One region of the Streptomyces sp. CNT372 genome, then DNA from elsewhere that is predicted to be linked to it. Evidence: riboswitches for the same ligand, from Rfam matches in the RefSeq annotation. Region 1 holds a riboswitch; the other holds the start of a gene.
The links. Region 1 has a riboswitch for S-adenosylmethionine ahead of C593_RS0118585 (aminotransferase class V-fold PLP-dependent enzyme). Riboswitches for the same ligand answer to the same signal wherever they lie in the genome.
Positions count from the first base shown of each region.

Region 2: linked by a shared signal. The riboswitch ahead of thrC (threonine synthase) and the one ahead of C593_RS0118585 (aminotransferase class V-fold PLP-dependent enzyme) in region 1 are both predicted to bind S-adenosylmethionine.

Region 1 is NZ_KB897783.1:337,326-342,179, forward strand. Features, by position in the region: gene C593_RS0118575 (rhomboid family intramembrane serine protease) at 1-502, shown strand, start outside; gene C593_RS0118580 (Lrp/AsnC family transcriptional regulator) at 499-780, shown strand; gene C593_RS0118585 (aminotransferase class V-fold PLP-dependent enzyme) at 872-2,329, opposite strand; SAM riboswitch class IV at 2,528-2,645, opposite strand; gene trpD (anthranilate phosphoribosyltransferase) at 2,753-3,817, opposite strand; gene qcrB (cytochrome bc1 complex cytochrome b subunit) at 3,962-4,854, opposite strand, start outside.
Region 2 is NZ_KB897779.1:405,616-410,469, reverse strand. Features, by position in the region: gene C593_RS29270 (trehalose-6-phosphate synthase) at 1-920, opposite strand, end outside; gene C593_RS32950 (hypothetical protein) at 979-1,143, opposite strand; gene C593_RS0109745 (glucosyl-3-phosphoglycerate synthase) at 1,332-2,291, opposite strand; SAM riboswitch class I at 2,411-2,555, shown strand; gene thrC (threonine synthase) at 2,549-3,889, shown strand; gene C593_RS0109730 (MoaD/ThiS family protein) at 3,886-4,161, shown strand; gene C593_RS0109725 (cold-shock protein) at 4,672-4,854, shown strand, end outside.

The DNA of each region.
Region 1 (4,854 bases):
GCTCACCGCCCTCTTCGTGCACGGGAGCTGGCTGCACCTGCTCGGCAACATGCTCTTCCTCTACGTCTTCGGCGCGATGACCGAGGAGCGCATGGGCCGCTTCGCCTTCGCGGTCTTCTACCTGGCAACGGGCTACGCCGCGCTGCTGGCGTACGCGGTGGCCAACGCGGACTCCGACCAGACGCTGGTAGGGGCGTCCGGGGCGATCTCGGCGGTGCTCGGCGCGTTCCTCCGGCTCTTCCCGCGCGCCCGGGTCACCAGCCTCTTCCCCTTCCTCTTCTTCCTCCCCCTGCGCTTCCCCGCCTGGGCGGTGCTGGTCTTCTGGTTCGTCCTCCAGTGGGTGGCCGCGCACAACGCGGGCAGCGGCCCGGGGGTGGCCTACCTGGCCCACCTGGCCGGGTTCACGGCGGGCTTCCTCTACGCCTGGGTGCGGTACCGGGGTGGGTCTAGAGTTGGGGCACCTGCAACAGCAGCGGCCAGCGAGGGAGACAGCAAGCCGTGATCACCGCGATCGTGCTCATCAAGACCAGCGTGGACCGGATCCCCGAGATCGCCGAGTCGATCGCCGCGCTGGACAGCGTCAGCGAGGTCTTCTCGGTGACCGGGACCTACGACCTGATCGCCATGGTGCGGGTCGCGAAGCACGACGACCTGGCGGACGTCATCCCCGGCCGCATCAGCAAGATCCCCGGGGTGGAGGGCACGGACACGCACGTCGCCTTCCGCACGTACTCGCAGCACGACCTGGAGGCGGCGTTCGCCATCGGCCTGGACGCCTGACCGCCCCGGCTCGCGGGGTCGCGGGTTGCGCACGGACCTGGGGGCACCCGCCCGGCCGCCTGACCCGGCACCCGCGGCGCGGCGCGGTGGCTCAGCCGCGGTCGGGCACGCAGCGCCCGTCCTCGGTGCGGTACCGCCAGCGGGCGCCGTCCCGCACCAGTTCCCTCACCGCGGCGACGAAGCGACGCACATGCTCGTCCGGCGTGCCCGCGCCGAAGCTGACCCGGATCGCGTTCAGGGACCTCTCCCCGGGGGCGGCCTCGGGGGAGCCGCACTCGCCGGTGTCCCCGGGCTCGCCGCCGAGCAGGGTGCGCACCAGGGGGTGCGCGCAGAACAGCCCGTCCCGCACCCCGATCCCGTACTCGGCGGAGAGCGCGGCCGCGAAGTGGGAGCTGTTCCAGCCGTCGACGACGAAGGAGATCACGCCGACCCGGGGCGCGTCGTCCCCGAAGAGGGAGAGCACCCGCACCTCGGGGACCTCGGCGAGCCCGGCCCGCACGGTGTCGATCAGGTGCCGCTCCCGCTCCACGAGGGTGCCGAACCCGGCCTCGGTGAGGGCCTTGCAGGCGGACGCGATCGCGTAGACGCCGATGACGTTGGGCGAACCGGCCTCGTGGCGGGCGGCGGTGGTGTGCCATGCGACGTCCACCCCGCCGTCCGGGCGCCGGGAGACCGTGCGCGAGGCGCCGCCGCCCGCGAGGTACGGCTCCGCCTCCCGGAGCCAGTCGGAGCGCCCGGCGAGGACACCGGAGCCGAAGGGCGCGTACAGCTTGTGCCCGGAGAACGCGACCCAGTCCACGTCCAGTTCGCGGACCGACACCGGGTGGTGGGGCGCGAGCTGGGCCGCGTCCAGGACGATACGGGCGCCGTGCGCGTGGGCGGCGGCGGCCAGCTCCTTCACCGGCCACAGCTCGCCCGTGACGTTGGACGCCCCGGTGACGCAGACCAGCGCGGGGCCGTAGGGGTCGCGGTCGGCGAGTGCGTGCTCCAGGGTCCGCACGGCCTCGCCGGGGGTGCGGGGCGCGTCCAGGAAGGTCACCCGGGCGTCCCGCCAGGGCAGCAGGGAGGCGTGGTGCTCGGTCTCGAAGACGAAGACCTGGCAGCCCTCGGGCAGGGCCCCTGCGAGGAGGTTGAGGGAGTCGGTGGTGGAACGGGTGAAGACGACCTGGTCCTCCTCCCGGCAGTCCAGGAACCCGGCGACCGTGGCGCGGCTGGTCTCGAACAGCTCGGTGGAGAGCTGCGAGAGGTAGCCGGCGCCCCGGTGCACGCTGCCGTAGTAGGGCGCGTACGCGGCGACGTCGTCCCAGACGCGCTGGAGGGCGGGGGCGCTCGCCGCGTAGTCCAGGGCCGCGTAGGGGGCCTCGCCACCGGTCACGAGCGGGACGGTGACGTCCCCGCCGAGGACGGGCAGCGGGGCCGCGCAGCAGGGCTCGGCCTCGGTGGCGGCGGCGGGCGCGGGCACAGCGGCGGGGGCGACAGCGGGCGCGGGCACAGCGGCGGGGGCAGCGGTCGGAGCGGCGGTGGCGACGGCGTCAGGGCGCACGGACATGGCGGATTCTCCCGGCAGTGAAAGGCGATACGGCTTCGACGGACCCGTGACGGAGGCACGGGGATTGCCTCGACGCACGGACCGGACCCGGAGGAAAGGCACCTCGTGCGGAGGGTGAAGAAGGGGCGGTGGACGCCCTAGCACATTCGCTTGCTCACGGAACAGCTCCTCGGGACCAGGACCCCAGAGCCGTGAAGGGGTCCGCGCTTGCCGCAGACCTCGCTGCCTGCGGCCTGGTCTTCACCCGGGGCACCCCGCCACGGACGGAGGGTTGCCGGACAGCGGGCCGGGGCCGTAGTCGCTGTCACTCATGACCTTGGCAAGCATCCTGCCACAGACCGCCCACCACGCAAGAGCGGGGTCCAGCATCCGGACCCCGCTCCCCGTACCGCTCCCGGCCACGGCCCAACGGCCGCGCCGCGCCTACGCGTTGCTCAGCGCCACCCAGCGCTCCAGGGCCGCCCGCGCCGCGCCCGAGTCGATGGACTGCGCGGCTCGCGCGACACCGGCCGCGAGCTGCTCGTTCAGACTGCCGTCCGTGGGCTCCAGGGCGGCCAGGGCCGCCGCGGAGTTGAGCAGCACCGCGTCGCGCACCGGGCCGGTCTCGCCGCCCAGTAGCCGGCGGGCCACATCCGCGTTGTAGGACGCGTCCGCGCCGCGCAGCGCCTCCACGGGCACCAGGTCGATGCCGATGTCCCGGGGGTCGAAGGTCTCCTCGCGCACGGCCCCGTCCCGGACGACCCACACCTTGGAGGTGGCGGTGGTGGTCAGCTCGTCCAGTCCGTCGTCGCCGCGGAAGACGAGCGCGGAGGAGCCGCGTTCGGCGAGGACCCCGGCGAGGATCGGCGCCATCCGGGCGTCGGCGACTCCGGTGGCCTGGGCCCGTACCCGGGCCGGGTTGGTCAGCGGGCCGAGGAAGTTGAAGACCGTGCGGATGCCCAGCTCCTTGCGGGCGGTGGCGACATGCCGCAGGGCGGGGTGGAACTTCACCGCGAAGCAGAAGGTGATCCCCGCCTCGTCGGCGACCTGCGCCACCCGGTGGGGGGTGAGATCGAGGTTGACCCCCAGCTTCTCCAGCACGTCGGAGGCCCCGCTCGCGGAGGAGGCGGCCCGGTTGCCGTGCTTGACCACCTTGGCGCCGGTGCCGGCCACCACGATCGCGGACATCGTGGAGATGTTGACCGTCTTCGCGCCGTCCCCGCCGGTCCCGACGATGTCGACGGTGGCCCCGGGCACGTCGATCAGATTGGCGTGCGCGTACATGGTCCGCACCAGGCCGGTGATCTCCTGGACCGTCTCGCCCTTGGCGCGCAGGGCGGTGGCGAATCCGGCGATCTGCGCGTCGCTGGCCTCGCCCCGCAGGATGCGGTCCATGGCCCAGGCGGTCGCGTCGGCGCTCTGGTCGCGGTTGTCGAGGAGGGCGTTCAGTACGGCGGGCCAGGAGAGGTCCGCCACGCTGTCGCCGCCGTCCGGGGTCGATGCGTTCATGGTCCGCTCCAGGGGGTCCGGGGGCCGGGGGCCGTCGGGAAAAGAGGTCTCCACCCTATCCAGGCGGCGGCAGCGCGAAGGGCCCCGTCCGGCGTACGGACGGGGCCCTCGCGGTGGCGACCTCCGGTCGGCGGAGGCTCGGGATCAGTGGTGGCCGTGGCCCTCCGTGATCTCCCGGTACTCCTCGGCCGTGGGCTTGGCGATCTGGTTGTTCTCGCCGTAGTAGCCCTTGCTGAGCTTCACGCGCAGCTTCTCCATCCGCCCGATCTTGCGGCGGACGCCGTTCTCGTCGACCTCGGGACCGAGTTCGGCCGGCTTGTACTGGTCGTGCGCGACCAGGGCGTACCGGGCCTCGGCCGACAGCGGCTCGTGGATCTCGACGAACTCACCGTGCGGCAGGCGCTTGATGATGCCGGACTCGCGCCCGTGCAGCACCTTCTCCCTGTCGCGGCGCTGCAGACCCAGGCAGATCCGCTTGGTGATGATGAACGCGAGGACCGGTCCGACGAAGTACGTGATCCGGACGAACCAGGTGATCGCGTTGATCGACATGTGGAAGTGCGTCGCGAAGATGTCGTTTCCGCCACCCAGCAGCATGATCACGTAGCCGACGACCCAGGCGACACCGAGGGCGGTGCGCGTCGGGGCGTTGCGCGGGCGGTCCAGGATGTGGTGCTCGCGCTTGTCGCCCGTGATCCAGGACTCGATGAACGGGTACACCGCGATCGCGCCGAGCACCACACCGAAGATCACCAGCGGGATGAACACACCCAGGACCAGGGTGTGGCCCCAGAGGTTGATCTCCCAGCCGGGCATCACACGGATCAGACCCTCGGCGAAGCCCATGTACCAGTCGGGCTGGGCGCCGGTGGACACCTGGTCCGGCCGGTAGGGGCCGAGCGCCCAGATCGGGTTGATCGTGAACAGCGCGGAGATGATCGCGATCAGACCGAAGACCAGGAAGAAGAAGCCTCCGGCCTTGGCCATGTAGACCGGCAGAAGCGGCATGCCGACGACGTTCTTGTTCGTCTTGCCGG
Region 2 (4,854 bases), on a different contig from region 1:
TGCACCACCCGCTCCCGCCACTGTGGACGGGTCTCCAGCAGGGTCCGGTACGCCAGCAGCCCCCGGACGATGTTCTTCGACAGCTCGGTCCGGTCCACCCGGACGATCGTGCGCCGGTCCGGGCCGACCGCCTCGCGCAGTTCGGCCAGGCGCTCGCCGACGTCCGGCCGGTGCGCGCGCTCGCGCAGGAAGCCGGCGTCCGCGCCGAGGCCGTACACCCCGGTGACCGTCGAGCCGGTGCCGCCCACGACCTGCGTGGCGCACGCCGTGAACGCGTCCGCCCAGCGCCGGGTGAGGAAGCCGAGCCGGTCCGCGCCGAGCATCCCCCGCAGCAGCTCCTCCGCGATGTCGTCGGGGAGGAGGCGGAAGTAGTCCGGCGGGGCCCACGGGGTGTGCGAGAAGTGGCCGATACGCAGGTCCGGGCGTCGCTCGCGGAGCATCCCGGGGGCAAGGGCCAGGTGGTAGTCCTGGATCAGCACGGCCGCGCCCTCGGCCGCCGACTCGGCCAGCGCGTCGGCGAAGGCCCGGTTGTAGGACCGGTAGGCGTCCCACTGCCGGCGGAACTCCTGGTCGAAGGCCGGTTCCAGCGGGGTCTGGTACAGCAGGTGGTGCAGGAACCACAGGACCGAGTTGGCGATGCCGTTGTACGCGTCGGCGTGCACGTCCGGGTCGATGTCCAGCATCCGGACCCCCGGTTCACCGACGCCCTGCCGCACGGCCTCCCGGTCGCCCTCGCCGAGGGCGGCGCACACCCACAGGGACTGCTCGTCGGAGCCGATGGCCGACAGGCCCGAGACGACCCCGCCGCCGCCGCGCCGGGCGTCGAGTCCGCCGCCTTCGGTCAGGGTGTACGAGACCGGGCCGCGGTTGGACGCGACGAGGATCCGGGCAGCGTCGATCGGGGCAGCGTCGGTGACCATGTAGGCGAACGTAGCCCGTACCACCCGCCCTCAAACGTGCGTACGGCTCCGCCGCAGGTCAGTGGTCGCGATTCCGGCCACGGGCCGCGGCGAGGGCGACGATCCCGGCGGCGACGAGGCTGAGCACGACCCCGCCGAGGAGCCAGAGCTGCTCGGCGGCGGAGCCGGTGCGGGCGAGTTCGGCGGCGTGGACGAGCGCGTCCACATGACTGAGCGAGTCCATAAGGAGAAAAGGTAGACAAAACGACCATCCCTTTTCCGGATGCGGCCGTACGCCGGGCGCGTCGCCGCCGGGATCGGCCGCCCTTGCGCCGGGATCGGCCGCCCTTGCTCAGAGGCGGCTCCTTGTGCCCGGATCGGCCGCCCCTGCGCCCGGCGTACGGGCCGCGCCTGCGCCCGGGGCGGCGTCTCTCAGGCCGCGCGGCGGGTCGCGTACTCGCCGATCTCGCGCATCGGCGGCCGCTCCTCCGTGTCCACGGCGTAGGTCCGCGGCACGAACCCGTCCTCCGCGCGCTCGAACTGCGTGATCGACGGGCGCACCAAGTGGCCCCGAGCCAGCCGCAGTTGGGCGGTCCGGTAGATCGTCGCCGCCATCCGGCCCAGCGCCCGTCCGTCCTGGTGGCGGTGCCTGCGGGTGCCGACGTCCACTTGGGCCAGGGCGTCCAGGCCGACCGCGCCGAGCGCGTCCACCAGCAGCCCCAGCTCCACCCCGTAGCCGACCGGGAACGGCAGCCGCTCCAGCAGGGAGCGGCGGGCCGCGTACTCGCCGCCGAGGGGCTGGACGAAGCCGGCCAGCTGCGGCCAGTGCAGATTGAGCAGCGGCCGCGCCACCAGCTCGGTGACCCGCCCGCCCTGGCCCGGTTCGGCGCCGAGCGGCCGGTCGTGCATCGCCTTGACGAAGTGCACGTCCGGCTCGGTGAGCAGCGGGCCGACGGTCCCGGTGACGAAGTCCGCGGAGAAGTCGCGCAGATCGGCGTCGACGAAGCACACCACGTCCCCGCCGGTCACCAGCAGGGACCGCCACAGCACCTCGCCCTTGCCGGGCACGGCCGGCAGCCGCGGCAGGATCGCGTCCCGGTGGACCACCCGCGCGCCCGCCGCCGCCGCGACCTCGGCGGTGCGGTCGGCCGAGCCGGAGTCCACGACCACCAGCTCGTCCACGAGCGGCACCGCGTCCGTCATCAGCTCCTCGCGGATGACGGTGACGATCTCGCCGACCGTCTCCTCCTCGTTCAGTGCGGGGAGGACGACGCTGACCGTGGTGCCCCGCCGGCCGGACGTGCCCTGCTTGGCGGCGATCAGCCGGTCCAGCGGGCGGTCGGCCACCGTCCAGGACCGCCGGGCCAGCCAGCGCTCCACCTCTTCCAGCACGTGATCTCCATCTCGCGGATCGGACGACCGTCTCGGACCGTCCGGGGGTTCGGTTACAGTCTTGAACAACGCGGATGACCGTCGCATGTCGGGGTCGTCCCGTTCGGACAATCGAATACCGCTCATCCAGAGGGGCAGAGGGAAACGGCCCGTTGAAGCCCCGGCAACCCTCCAGCCGGTCTCGTTCACCACGAAGCGAGGCTCCCGGCTAGGGAAGGTGCCAAATCCGTCTCATGGCGAGATGCGCCATGAGGAAGATGAGGAGAAAGGGCCTCGCCTCCATGGCTGCACAGACCGCCGCGACCTCCACGGACGCCGCTTCCCCCACCGCTTCCCGGGCCGGTGCCGTCGACCTCGGACCCGCCTGCGGGCTCTCCTGCCGCGAGTGCGGGGAGCGCTTCGACCTCGGCCCGATCTTCGCCTGCGAGGCCTGTTTCGGGCCGCTCGAAGTCGCGTACGACATCCCGAGCGGCGACCCGGAAGCGCTGCGCAAGCAGATCGAGAACGGCCCCGAGAACATCTGGCGCTACGCGCCCCTGCTGCCCGTCCCCGCCGACGTGGCCGGCAAGCCGAACCTGAACCCGGGCTGGACCAAGCTCGTGCGGGCCGACAACCTCGCCCGCGAGCTGGGCGTCGAGCCGGGCCGACTGCACGTCAAGGACGACTCCGGCAACCCGACGCACTCCTTCAAGGACCGGGTCGTCGCCCAGGCCCTGGAGGCCGCCCGCGCCTTCGGCTACACCACCCTCTCCTGCTCCTCCACCGGCAACCTCGCGGGCGCCGTCGGCGCCGCGGCGGCCCGGGCCGGCTTCCGTTCCTGCGTGTTCATCCCGCACGACCTGGAGCAGGGCAAGGTCGTCATGGCCGCCGTCTACGGCGGTGAACTCGTCGGCATCGAGGGCAACTACGACGACGTCAACCGCTTCTGCTCCGAGCTCATCGGCGACCCGGCCGGCGAGGGCTGGGGCTTTGTGAACGTCAACCTGCGCCCGTACTACGCGGAGGGCTCCAAGACCCTCGCGTACGAGATCTGCGAGCAGCTCGGATGGGAGATCCCGGACCAGATCGTCATCCCGATCGCGTCCGGCTCCCAGCTCACGAAGATCGACAAGGGGATCCAGGAGCTGATCAAGCTGGGCCTCGTCGAGGACAAGCCGTACAAGGTCTTCGGTGCCCAGGCCGAGGGCTGCTCCCCGGTCTCCGTCGCCTTCAAGGCGGGCCACGACGTGGTCCGGCCGCAGAAGCCGGACACCATCGCCAAGTCCCTGGCGATCGGCAACCCGGCCGACGGCCCGTACGTCCTGGACATCTGCCGCCGCACCGGCGGCGCGGTCGAGGACGTCACGGACGAGCAGATCGTGGACGCGATCAAGCTGCTCGCCCGCACGGAGGGCGTGTTCACGGAGACCGCGGGCGGGGTGACCCTCGGCGTGACCAAGAAGCTGATCGAGGCCGGTCTCATCGACCCGTCCCTGACGACGGTGGTCGTCAACACGGGTGACGGCCTCAAGACCCTGGACGCGGTCGCCCCCACGACGGGTATGACCGCTGTCATCCGACCCAACCTGGACTCTTTCCGAGAGGCTGGCCTCGCATGAGCGTCAACGTCCGCATCCCCACCATCCTGCGCACCTACACGGGCGGGCAGGCCGAGGTCCCGGCCGAGGGCGCGACCCTCGCCGAGGTCATCGCCGACCTGGAGAAGAACCACACGGGCATCGCGGCCCGCGTCCTGGACGACCAGGGCAAGCTGCGCCGCTTCGTGAACGTGTACGTGAACGACGACGACGTGCGCTTCGAGCAGGGCCTGGAGACGGCGACGCCGGACGGCGCGGGCGTCTCCATCATCCCGGCGGTGGCCGGCGGCTGAACCGACGGTGGCCGGCGGCAGAACCGGCGGCTGAGGCGCGGCTGAGCGACGGGGCCGGCACGGGGCCCTCCGGCCTCGGGGCCGGCCCGGGCGTTTCGTGCACAACGCCCGTTAGTTACCCGGAGTTACCTGGATCGCCCTTTCCGCGAGCTAAGCGGAGGGGGCGATTCTGCATGGTTAGGCGCGGTAGAGTCTGGGAAACCCCGGCCGCGCAGCGGGAGAGCATTTGAGCCGCACCGCAAGAAAGCGGCCAAACTCTGCGATCGAATTGCCTCAATAGTGCCGCTTTGTCGGGCCCGACTTGCCCCGGAATTCAGCGGATTGGTACGGATCGGACGATCGGTCCTGCCTGGATTTCTCGTCCGATTGACCTGTTGCAGAGGGCAGTTGTGCAGATACATTCAGCCGCGGTCGACGCGTTCCGGCGCACACCCCTCCTGTCGGGGTGAGGTCTGACCCGGGTCCGCGAAGTGCGGTCCTGCGCAAGGGCCAGTAATAGGGGAGTTAGGCATGGCTCAGGGCACCGTCAAGTGGTTCAACGCGGAGAAGGGGTACGGCTTCATCGCGGTCGACGGTGGTGCGGATGTTTTCGTCCACTACAGCGCGATTCAGATGGACGGATACCGCACCCTTGAAGAGGGTCAGCGGGTCGAGTTCGAGATCTCGCAGGGCCAGAAGGGTCCGCAGGCGGAC